2 regions of the Streptomyces sp. NPDC031064 genome follow, and region 1 is predicted to be linked to the other one. Evidence: riboswitches for the same ligand, from Rfam matches in the RefSeq annotation. Region 1 holds a riboswitch; the other holds the start of a gene.

Region 1 (4,864 bases):
GCCCCGGGACGGGACGCTGCCCGAGATCATCGGCGAGCAGTTGCGCGAGGTCGTCGAGGAGGAGGTCCCGGCCCGCGCCCTGATGGCCGCCTACCGGCTCCCGCACGACGGCACGCGCGAGTGCGACGCCGTCGACATCGCCCTCACCATCCTGGGCGGCGGCGAGTCGTCGCGGCTGCACAACCGCCTGGTGCGCCGCGACCGCACGGCCGTGGCGGCCGGCTTCGGCCTGCTGCGCCTGGCCGGGGCCCCCTCGCTCGGCTGGCTGGACGTCAAGACGTCCGGCGGGGTGGAGGTGCCCGACATCGAGGCCGCCGTCGACGACGAGCTGGCCCGGTTCGCCGCCGAGGGCCCGACGCCCGAGGAGATGGAGCGCGCCCAGGCCCAGCTCGAACGCGAGTGGCTGGACCGGCTCGGCACGGTCGCGGGCCGCGCGGACGAACTGTGCCGGTACGCCGTGCTGTTCGGCGACCCGCAGCTCGCCCTGACCGCCGTCCAGCGCGTCCTGGACGTCACCGCCGAGGAGGTCCAGGCGGTCGCCAAGGCCCGCCTCCGCCCCGACAACAGGGCGGTGCTGGTCTACGAACCCGTCAGCACCGACCACAGCGAGCAGGAAGAAGAGGGGGCCGGCCAGTGAGCGACGCCGCCACGTCCTTGACGTCCATGGAGTTCCACCCGCAGCCCCGCCCCGGGACCGCCAAGCCGTGGGCCTTCCCCGCCCCCGACCGGGGCGCGCTGGACAACGGCCTGACCGTGCTGCGCTGCCACCGCCCCGGCCAGCAGGTCGTGGCCGTCGAGATCTTCCTCGTCGCCCCGCTGGAGGCCGAGCCGGAGGGCCTCGACGGCGTCGCCACGATCATGGCGCGCGCCCTGTCCGAGGGCACCGACAAGCACTCGGCGGAGGAGTTCGCCGCCGAGCTGGAGCGCTGCGGCGCCACCCTCGACGCGCACGCCGACCACCCCGGCGTACGAATCTCCCTCGAAGTCCCGGTCTCCCGGCTCGCCAAGGCCCTCGGCCTGGTCGCCGAGGCCCTGCGCGCGCCCGCGTTCGCCGACAGCGAGGTCGAGCGCCTCGTCCGCAACCGGCTCGACGAGATCCCGCACGAGATCGCCAACCCCTCGCGCCGCGCCGCCATGCAGCTCTCCAAGGAGCTGTTCCCGGCCACCTCCCGCATGTCACGCCCCCGCCAGGGCACCGAGGAGACCGTCGCCCGGATCGACGCCTCGGCCGTACGCGCCTTCTACGAGGCGCACGTCCGCCCCGCCACCGCCACCGCGGTCGTGGTCGGTGACCTCACCGGCGTGGACCTCGACGCGGTGCTCGCCGACACCCTGGGCGCCTGGACCGGCGACATGGCCGAGCCCCGTCCCGTACCGCCCGTGACGGCCGACGACACGGGCCGCGTCGTCATCGTCGACCGTCCCGGCGCCGTACAGACGCAGCTCCTCATCGGCCGCATCGGCCCGGACCGGCACGACCGGGTCTGGCCGGCCCAGGTGCTCGGCACCTACTGCCTGGGCGGTACCCTCACCTCCCGCCTGGACCGGGTCCTGCGCGAGGAGAAGGGCTACACCTACGGCGTACGGGCCTTCGGCCAGGTGCTGCGCTCCGGGCCCGAGGGCAACGGCGCGGCCATGCTCGCCATCAGCGGCTCCGTCGACACGCCCCACACGGGCCCGGCGCTCGACGACCTGTGGAAGGTGCTGCGCACCCTCGCCGCCGAGGGCCTGACCGACGCCGAGCGGGAGACGGCCGTGCAGAACCTGGTGGGCGTCGCCCCGCTCAAGTACGAGACGGCCGCCGCCGTCGCGGGCACCCTCGCCGACCAGGTCGAGCAGCACCTCCCGGACGACTACCAGGCCCAGATGTACGCCCGGCTGGCGGAGACGGGCACCGTGGAGGCCACCGCGGCGGTCGTCAGCGCGTTCCCGACGGACCGTCTGGTCACGGTCCTCGTCGGCGACGCGGCACAGATCAAGGAGCCCGTAGAGGCACTCGGAATCGGTGAAGTGACCGTCGTAAGCGGCTGATTGACGCGGTTTCCGCTCACCCGAGGTGACGCGGCTCCGCCTCGCGTCCTCCTCGCGAGCGGCCGCTCACCGGGACCCCGGCATCGCCCGATGCCGGGGTCCGCCCGTATGTCCGCTTTGTTGCGGAGATTCGGTGTCTGCCCTGTGGCGTGCGCTACAAAAAACCGTGTCTGTTTGGTGATTGAAAGATCGGCCGCTTAGCGTCTGATGCGCTGTCCGACCGGTACCCGCCGCACCCGCGGCACCGGACAGCCATCGCCGAGTCCCCATCAGGCGCGAGCCTGGGGAGCCGGGGACCCACGCAGTCCCTGGGGTGAATCGGACGCCTTCGCACCCGTGCGGAGGGGTCCGTAGGAGACCTTCCTGCTCCGAACCCGTCAGCTAACCCGGTAGGCGAGAAGGAAGGAAAGGACCAGCCACTTCATGGCGTTCACCCGTGCCACCGGGAAGCACCGTGCCCCGAGCCGCCTGAGCCGTAAGAGCGCACACGTCGCCGGAGTCGCGGCCCTCGCCACCACCGGCGTCATCGGATCCCTCGCTTCCCCGGCGCTCGCCGCGAACCCGGAGGCTGTGCCCCTCTCGCTCGAGGACACCGGCCTCAACCAGGCCGTCATCACCGACACGCTCGCCGAGCAGGTCGACGCCCAGGCCGAGGCCCAGGAGCTGGAGGCCCAGGAGGCCGCCGCCAAGGCCGCCGCCCAGGCGAAGGCCGAGGCGGAGGCGAAGCGCAAGGCCGAGATCCGGGTGCAGGCCGCCCGCGAGGCCAAGGAGCGCGCCGACCGCGAGGCCGAGCGCAAGCGGCTCAACGCCTTCCAGCTCCCGGTCGCCGGCACGTACGTCAGCACCGGTTACCAGACCGGCGGCGCCATGTGGTCCTCCGGCAGCCACACCGGCATCGACTTCCACGCCGCCTCCGGCTCCCGCGTGGTCTCCGTGGGCGCGGGCACCGTCGTCGAGGCGGGCTGGGGCGGCGCGTACGGCAACAACGTCGTGATCCGGATGAACGACGGTACGTACACCCAGTACGGCCACCTGTCCTCCATCAGCGTCTCGGCCGGCCAGACCGTCATGCCGGGCCAGCAGATAGGCCTGTCGGGCTCGACCGGCAACTCCTCCGGCCCGCACCTCCACTTCGAGGCCCGGACGAGCGCCGAGTACGGCTCGGACATCGACCCGGTCGCCTACCTCCGCTCGCACGGCGTCAACGTCTGACCCTCTCTGTTCGTCAGGCAAGGCCCCGGTTCGGATGCGAACCGGGGCCTTCGCCATCCCGGGGCCCCTGGCCGGGTACTCCTGGCCAGGGCCTCCTGGCCAAAAAGAACTCCATGGATTCAGGGTGGCTATCGGAAATTGCGGCCCCCTGCAATAGAGTCACGGAACAGACGTCGAGCGGGTGAGTTTCGCGCGGATTAAGTTGGGGGTTCGGTATGCGCATTCCAGCGCACTCGGTATGCACGGCGATCCGCGACGACATCGTCACCGGTGTGTTCGAGCGGGGCAGCCGGCTCACCGAGGAGCAGCTCGCCCGACGCTACGGAGTCTCGCGCGTCCCGGTCCGTGAGGCGCTGCGGACGCTGGAGTCGGAGGGCTTCGTGACCACTCGCCGCCACGTCGGCGCGTGCGTCGCCGAGCCCACCGAGCAGGAGGCGGCCGACCTGCTGGAGATGCGTACGCTGCTGGAGCCGCTGGGCGCCGCGCGGGCCGCCCAGCGCCGCACGGAGGCGCACCTGAAGGTGCTGCGGGGGCTGGTCAGGCTGGGCCAGGAGCGGGCGCGCCGGGGCCAGCGGGAGGACCTGCGCTCGCTGGACGGCTGGTTCCACGAGACGCTCGCCCAGGCGTCCGGCAGCCCGGCGCTGACGGCGCTGCTCACCCAGCTCCGGCACAAGATCGCCTGGATGTACGCGGTCGACCAGCCGGCCCGGCCGGCGGAGGCGTGGGCCGAGCACGGCGCGATCGTCGACGCCGTCGCGCGCGGCGACGCCGACCGCGCCCGCGCGCTCACGGCCCTCCACGTCGAACGCTCGCTGCCCTCCCACCGGCTGCGCCGCCCCGAGCGGCCCGAGCGGCCCGTCGGCCGTGTGAGGACTTCGCAACACCCCGTAAACACCGCGAGCGCCCGCAATTAACAGCGGCACCGTATACAAAGGCGGGGGAATTGCGCCCCTGAATTCGCATGCCCGAAAAGCCGCGCGCGGTGAAAGGGTGCCCCGTGCCGAAAACCGGGAGGGCTCCTGAAAGCGCGGGGTGGGACTGCGCGGGCGAAAACGTCACGGGGTCGAACGCCGCGGGCGAAACGCCGTGGGCGAAACGCCAAGGGAGAAACCTGTACCGGCGAACCTCACGGTCATAAAAGCGGAGCCGTACCACCCGTTTTCCGGGGGTACGGCTCCGTGTGATGCGACGGGGCGGGTCAGACGGTCTCGGGGAGTTCCTCGAGGCCCTCGGAGACCAGCTTCGCCAGGCGGTCCAGGGCGGCGTCCGCGCCCTCGGCGTCCGAAGCGAGCACGATCTCCTCGCCGCCCTGCGCGCCCAGGCCCAGCACCGCGAGCATCGACGCGGCGTTGACGGGGTTGCCATCTGCCTTGGCGATCGTCACGGGGACGCCGGCGGCCGTGGCGGCACGGACGAAGATGGAGGCGGGGCGGGCGTGCAGGCCCTCGGCCCAGCCGACGTTGACGCGGCGCTCAGCCATGGTGTTGCCCTTCGAGTCTCGGCGGTTGTCTAGACCAGTTGTGGAACCCAGTCTCTCATGTCCGGCAGGGTGCTCGAACCGGCCTCATGACCGGCTTCAGGACCCGCCTTCGCCGACCGGTCCACGACCCAGTCGGCGCAC
Region 2 (4,864 bases), 970 kb from region 1:
TGGCGTACCGGAAGTCCTCGGGCTCCGGGAGCCGGTCGGCGAGCAGCACCGCGAGGCGGTCCGCCCAGCCGACGAAGGTTCCGCCGGGCCCAGGGTCTCCGACGCCCTCGGTGAAGCTGTCACCGATCGCCGCGTACGACCCGAATACGTCACTGTCTCTGAATGTCGAATCGTCTGCCACGGGAGCACATCTTTCACCCGGGGATGTGACCTACGCGACCGTAAGGAGGGGTTGACGGGGGGTGATGTTTACCACCGGTCAAGATTCACCCAAGCCCGGAATACGCCCGGAACGCGACTCCGCCCGGCACCGGGAGGCGGTGCCGGGCGGAGCGCCGTTCAGGAAACGGAGGCGTCAGATGGCGACGCCGTGCTGGCGGAGGTACGCCAGCGGGTCGATGTCCGAGCCGTAGCCGGGGCTGGTCCGGACCTCCATGTGGAGGTGCGGGCCGGAGGAGTTGCCGGTGGAGCCGACCAGGCCGATCTCCTGGCCCCCGCTCACGGTCTGGCCGGACGAGACGGAGAGGGAGGACATGTGGGCGTACTGCGAGTAGTTGCCGTCGGCGTGCTGGATGACGACCTCGTTGCCGTACGCGCCGCTCCAGCCGGCCGAGACGACGGTGCCGGCGCCGATGGCCTTGACGCTGGTGCCGGAGGGGGCCGCGAAGTCGACACCGGTGTGGTAGCCGGAGGACCACATGGAGCCGGAGGCGCGGTACGGCGTGGAGACACCGGCGGAGACCGGGGCGGTGAAGCCCGAGGCCGCCGGGGCCTCGGCCTTGGCGGCGGAGCGCGAGGCGCGGCTCTCGGTGCGGGTGTCGTCGGCCTTCGGCTTCGCCGGGGCGGCCTTCTCGGCCGGGGCGGCCGTGGACTTGGCGCCGAGCGTGAGCTTCATGCCCGGGAGGATCAGCGACGGGTCCTCGCCGATGACCTGGCGGTTGTCCTGGTATAGCTTCTGCCAGCCGCCCTTGACGTTCTTGTTGCGGGCGATCTTGGAGAGGTAGTCGCCGGCGACCACGGTGTACGTGCGCGGCGCGGCCTTCTTCGCCGGGGCGGCGGCCTCGGGGGCGGCCTGGGCGGCGGTGACGGCCTGCTGCGGAGCGGTGGCCGGGGCGGCGGCCGGGGCCGCGGCGTGCGCGCCGGTGGCACCGAACAGCGGCAGGGCGATGGCGGCGCCACCCGTACCGGCGGCGACGAAACCACGCGTAATGGAGCTGGACTTGGGACGGCGGTGCTTACCCTTCGCGGGCATGGCGAATTCCTCTCCGGCGCCTGCGAGGTGAGCTGTCGGGTTCGGACTGGAGTTGTCCGGCCGCGCCGTGGACGCGACTTCACCCCGAGCCGGTCCCGGAATTCCGGGGTCGGCGTACTACCTGGGTCCCCCGCTCCTGCCACGCGTGGGTGGGTGCGAATTCCGACCGGTGGCAGGATTCGGCGGTCCGGCCGGATTGCCGTGACCGTAAGCGAGCCGGGTCGGAGTGAACAAGCCGCCGCATTCCCGTCCGCATTCTCCGTGGTGCGGCCGCCATGGAATTCCGGTCACCCTCCGTGGATTGCGGATCATGAATTCCCGTTGTGCGCACGGAGTTTATGAACGGCATCCCGCCACGGACGGTCACGGTTATGACGCTGCTCACGTGGCCGCACCCATCTCCCTTGCTACCAGGGCACGTTATATCCAATGCCCTAATACGGACAGAAGTGCTATTTCTTGGCGAGTGCGACGAGAAGCACTAATCCTCCCCTCGGGGCCGGCACCTCCCGGATGCCACACCCGAACACGACCAGACCGGGGCAAAATACTTGAAGCAGGCATCTCGCCATGCCGGGTACCGAGCGTGACAAGGGGCAACGGATGTGCGACGTGCACGGAGATTGATCGTCCGACGTACCGATGTCGTATCGTCGGACCGCGACATCGTCGGCGGCCGACGCCGACCGCAGACACGTCAGGAGCCCCCGTGACGCAGCCGCTGCCGCAGGTCCCGTCGATCGAGCCCGAGCTGACCGGGGTGCGCAACTTCCGCGACGTCGGCGGGCTCCCGACCGTGGACGGCCGACGGGTGCAGCACGGCAGGCTCTACCGCAGCGGGCACCTGGCGCACGCGACCGGCGAGGACGCCGCCTTCCTCGCGGGGCTCGGCCTGCACACGATCTTCGACTTCCGCAACGCCGCGGACCAGAAGCTGGAAGGCCCGGACGTCGAGCTGCCCGGCGTACGGAACGTGAACATCCCGCTGTCCGACCCGGCCGACGGCGCCGAGTTCTGGACCATGGTCCGTGACGGCGACCTCGACCAGCTCCGGTCGATACTGGCCGACGGCAAGGCGGCGGCCCGGATGACGGCCTCGTACCGCGTGATCATCAAGGAGCGCACCGCCGAGCACAGCCGGGTCCTCCACGCGCTCGCCGAGGACAGCGTCCCGGCCCTGATGCACTGCGCGGCCGGCAAGGACCGGGCGGGGCTGTCCATAGCCGTGTCCCTCCTGGCCGTCGGCGTCGAGCGGGAGGCCATCGAGGAGGACTACCTCAAGTCCAACGACCCGAGCCGCCGGTACCGGGTGCACCGCAGCGACAACTCCCCGGCCGGTATGTCGCCCCAGGTCATGGAGCTCCTCAGCCCGCTCTTCGAAGCCCGCCTGGAGTACCTGTCGGCGGCCTTCTCGACGATCGAGGAGACCTGGGGCTCGACCGAGCGCTACCTGACCGAGGGGCTGAAGCTCTCCCCCGAGACCCGCGAGCGGCTGCGCGAGCGCCTCCTCGACCAGGGCTGAGCCCTCATTCCGCCCCCAGGGCGAACAGCAGGTAGAGGAACGCGGCAAAGAGGTGGCCCGCCACCAGATAGGCGAAGAGCCGGACGACGAGTCCTAGCGGGAACGTCCGTTCCTGGGACATGGCGGATCTCTCCGATCGGGTCAGCGACGGTGGGCGTCCGCGCCGAGGCACAAATCGGCCGCGGCGCTCTGCATGAGGGTGTGGACGAACAGCAGCTCCGCCCCGCCGCGCGTGGCGGCACCGATCCGGTGCGGGGTGAGCGAGTCGAAGTGGGCGCTGTCCCCGGGGTCGAGGACGTGCACGGCCTCCCCGAGGGCGAGCCGCACCCGGCCGCCGAGGACGTACAGCCACTCCTCCCCCGGATGTACGCGCACGAGGTCGCCCTGGGTGGCGTACGGGACCTGGACGCGCAGCGCCTGCATGGCGCGACCGGGGCCGCCGGCCTGGTGGTAGACCCAGCCGTCCGCCCCGGCCGGCTCGGCCCGGCCGCCCCGGACGATCGGGTCGCGCTCCGGCGGCACCTCGCCCAGCAGCTCGGAAACGGTCGTACCGTAGACGCGGGCGAGACCGAGCAGCATGGGCAGCGACGGCTGGCGGCGGCCGGTCTCCAGCCGGGACAGGTGGGCCGGCGAGAGTCCGGCGCGGCGGGCGGCGGCCTCCAGGGTCAGCCCCCGGCGCCGCCGCAGCACCCGGAGCTGGGGCGCGACGTCCGGCAGCGCGCCGGGTGCCGCGGTGCCCGACGGCGCCTCGGAGGAAGTGCTCATGCCTCCATTGCGCCAGCGTCTTCCCTCTCGGGCAAATTTCTTGCCTCAGAGGCAAAAGGCAGGGGCCGGGAGCTCAGCGGTTGGCGATCGCCTGCTTCACCAGCGTCCGGCCGAAGTCCCAGATCAGACCGCCACCACTGTGCGCCTCGTCCATGACGGCGGTGAACGCCTCCACGAACCGGTCCACCTCCCGCTCCCCGATGATCAGCGGCGGGATCAGCTTGATCACCTCCAGCCGGTCGCCCGAGACCTGGGTGAGGATGCGGTGCCGTTGCAGCAGCGGCACCACGACCATCTGGGCGAACAGACCCTTGCGGGCGGCCTGGAGCATCGTCCAGCGGCTGCGCAGCCCGAGCGAGGACGGGCGGCCGAATTCGAGCCCGATCATCAGGCCCCGGCCGCGCACCTCGTGGAGCATCTCGTAGCGGTCGACGAGCGCGGTGAGCCGGGACCTCAGCAGCTCACCGGTCCGCCGGGCGTTCGCCACGATCTCCTCGTCGTCCAGGACGGACAGGACGGCCAGCCCCGCCGCCATGGCCTGGGCGTTCGCCCCGAAGCTGGCCGAGTGGACGAGCACCCGGTCCAGTGACGAGTAGACCTTCTTGAAGATCCAGTCGGTACCGAGGGTGGCCCCGACCGGCACGTAGCCGCCGGAGAGCGCCTTGGCGACGCACACCAGGTCCGGCTCGACGCCGTCCTCGTGCTGGTAGCCGTAGAAGGTGCCGGTGCGGCCGAGGCCGGTCTGGACCTCGTCGGCGATCAGCAGCGCCTTGTGCCGGTGGAGCAGGTCCTGTGCGGCGCGCAGGAAGCCGGGCGGCGTCTCGTGGACACCCTTGCCCTGGATGGGCTCGACGATGAAGGCGGCCACGTCGCCCCGCTTCAGCTCCCGCTCCAGCGCGGCCAGGTCGCCGAGCTCGATGGCGGTGTCGGGCAGGAGCGGGTCGAAGCCGTCGCGGAAGCAGCTCTCCCCGTTGACCGAGAGGGAGCCGGCGGTCAGCCCGTGGAAGGCGTGCGCGCAGTACAGGACGCGGGGCCTGCCGGTGGCGTACCGGGCGAACTTCAGCGCGGTCTCCACCGCCTCGGTACCGCTGTTGGAGAAGAACGCGCGGTCCAGGTGCGGCGAGTACGCCAAGAGCTTCTCGGCCAGCAGCCCCGGCAGGGGCGGGCAGTCGAAGCGGGTGAGGTCGGGGAGTTCGGCGTCGAGGACGTCGTGCAGGGCCTTGCGGACGACGGGGTGGTGCCGGCCCAGGCCCATGACGCCGAAGCCGGCGAGCATGTCGAGGTAGTCGTTGCCGTCGGCGTCCCAGAAGTAGGCGCCCTCGGCA

The links. Region 1 has a riboswitch for cyclic di-AMP ahead of ACZ46W_RS06040 (M23 family metallopeptidase). Riboswitches for the same ligand answer to the same signal wherever they lie in the genome.
Region 2: linked by a shared signal. The riboswitch ahead of ACZ46W_RS01915 (M23 family metallopeptidase) and the one ahead of ACZ46W_RS06040 (M23 family metallopeptidase) in region 1 are both predicted to bind cyclic di-AMP.

The regions. Positions count from the first base shown of each region.
Region 1 covers NZ_JBVIGF010000001.1:1,426,914-1,431,777, reverse strand. Annotated here, with positions in the region: gene ACZ46W_RS06050 (M16 family metallopeptidase) at 1-637, shown strand, start outside; gene ACZ46W_RS06045 (M16 family metallopeptidase) at 664-2,031, shown strand; cyclic di-AMP (ydaO/yuaA leader) riboswitch at 2,278-2,441, shown strand; gene ACZ46W_RS06040 (M23 family metallopeptidase) at 2,455-3,243, shown strand; gene ACZ46W_RS06035 (GntR family transcriptional regulator) at 3,459-4,157, shown strand; gene ACZ46W_RS06030 (HPr family phosphocarrier protein) at 4,442-4,723, opposite strand.
Region 2 covers NZ_JBVIGF010000001.1:459,898-464,761, forward strand. Annotated here, with positions in the region: gene ACZ46W_RS01910 (SGNH/GDSL hydrolase family protein) at 1-181, opposite strand, end outside; gene ACZ46W_RS01915 (M23 family metallopeptidase) at 356-1,252, opposite strand; cyclic di-AMP (ydaO/yuaA leader) riboswitch at 1,257-1,414, opposite strand; gene ACZ46W_RS01920 (tyrosine-protein phosphatase) at 1,962-2,774, shown strand; gene ACZ46W_RS01925 (DUF6126 family protein) at 2,779-2,895, opposite strand; gene ACZ46W_RS01930 (helix-turn-helix domain-containing protein) at 2,916-3,539, opposite strand; gene ACZ46W_RS01935 (aspartate aminotransferase family protein) at 3,613-4,864, opposite strand, start outside.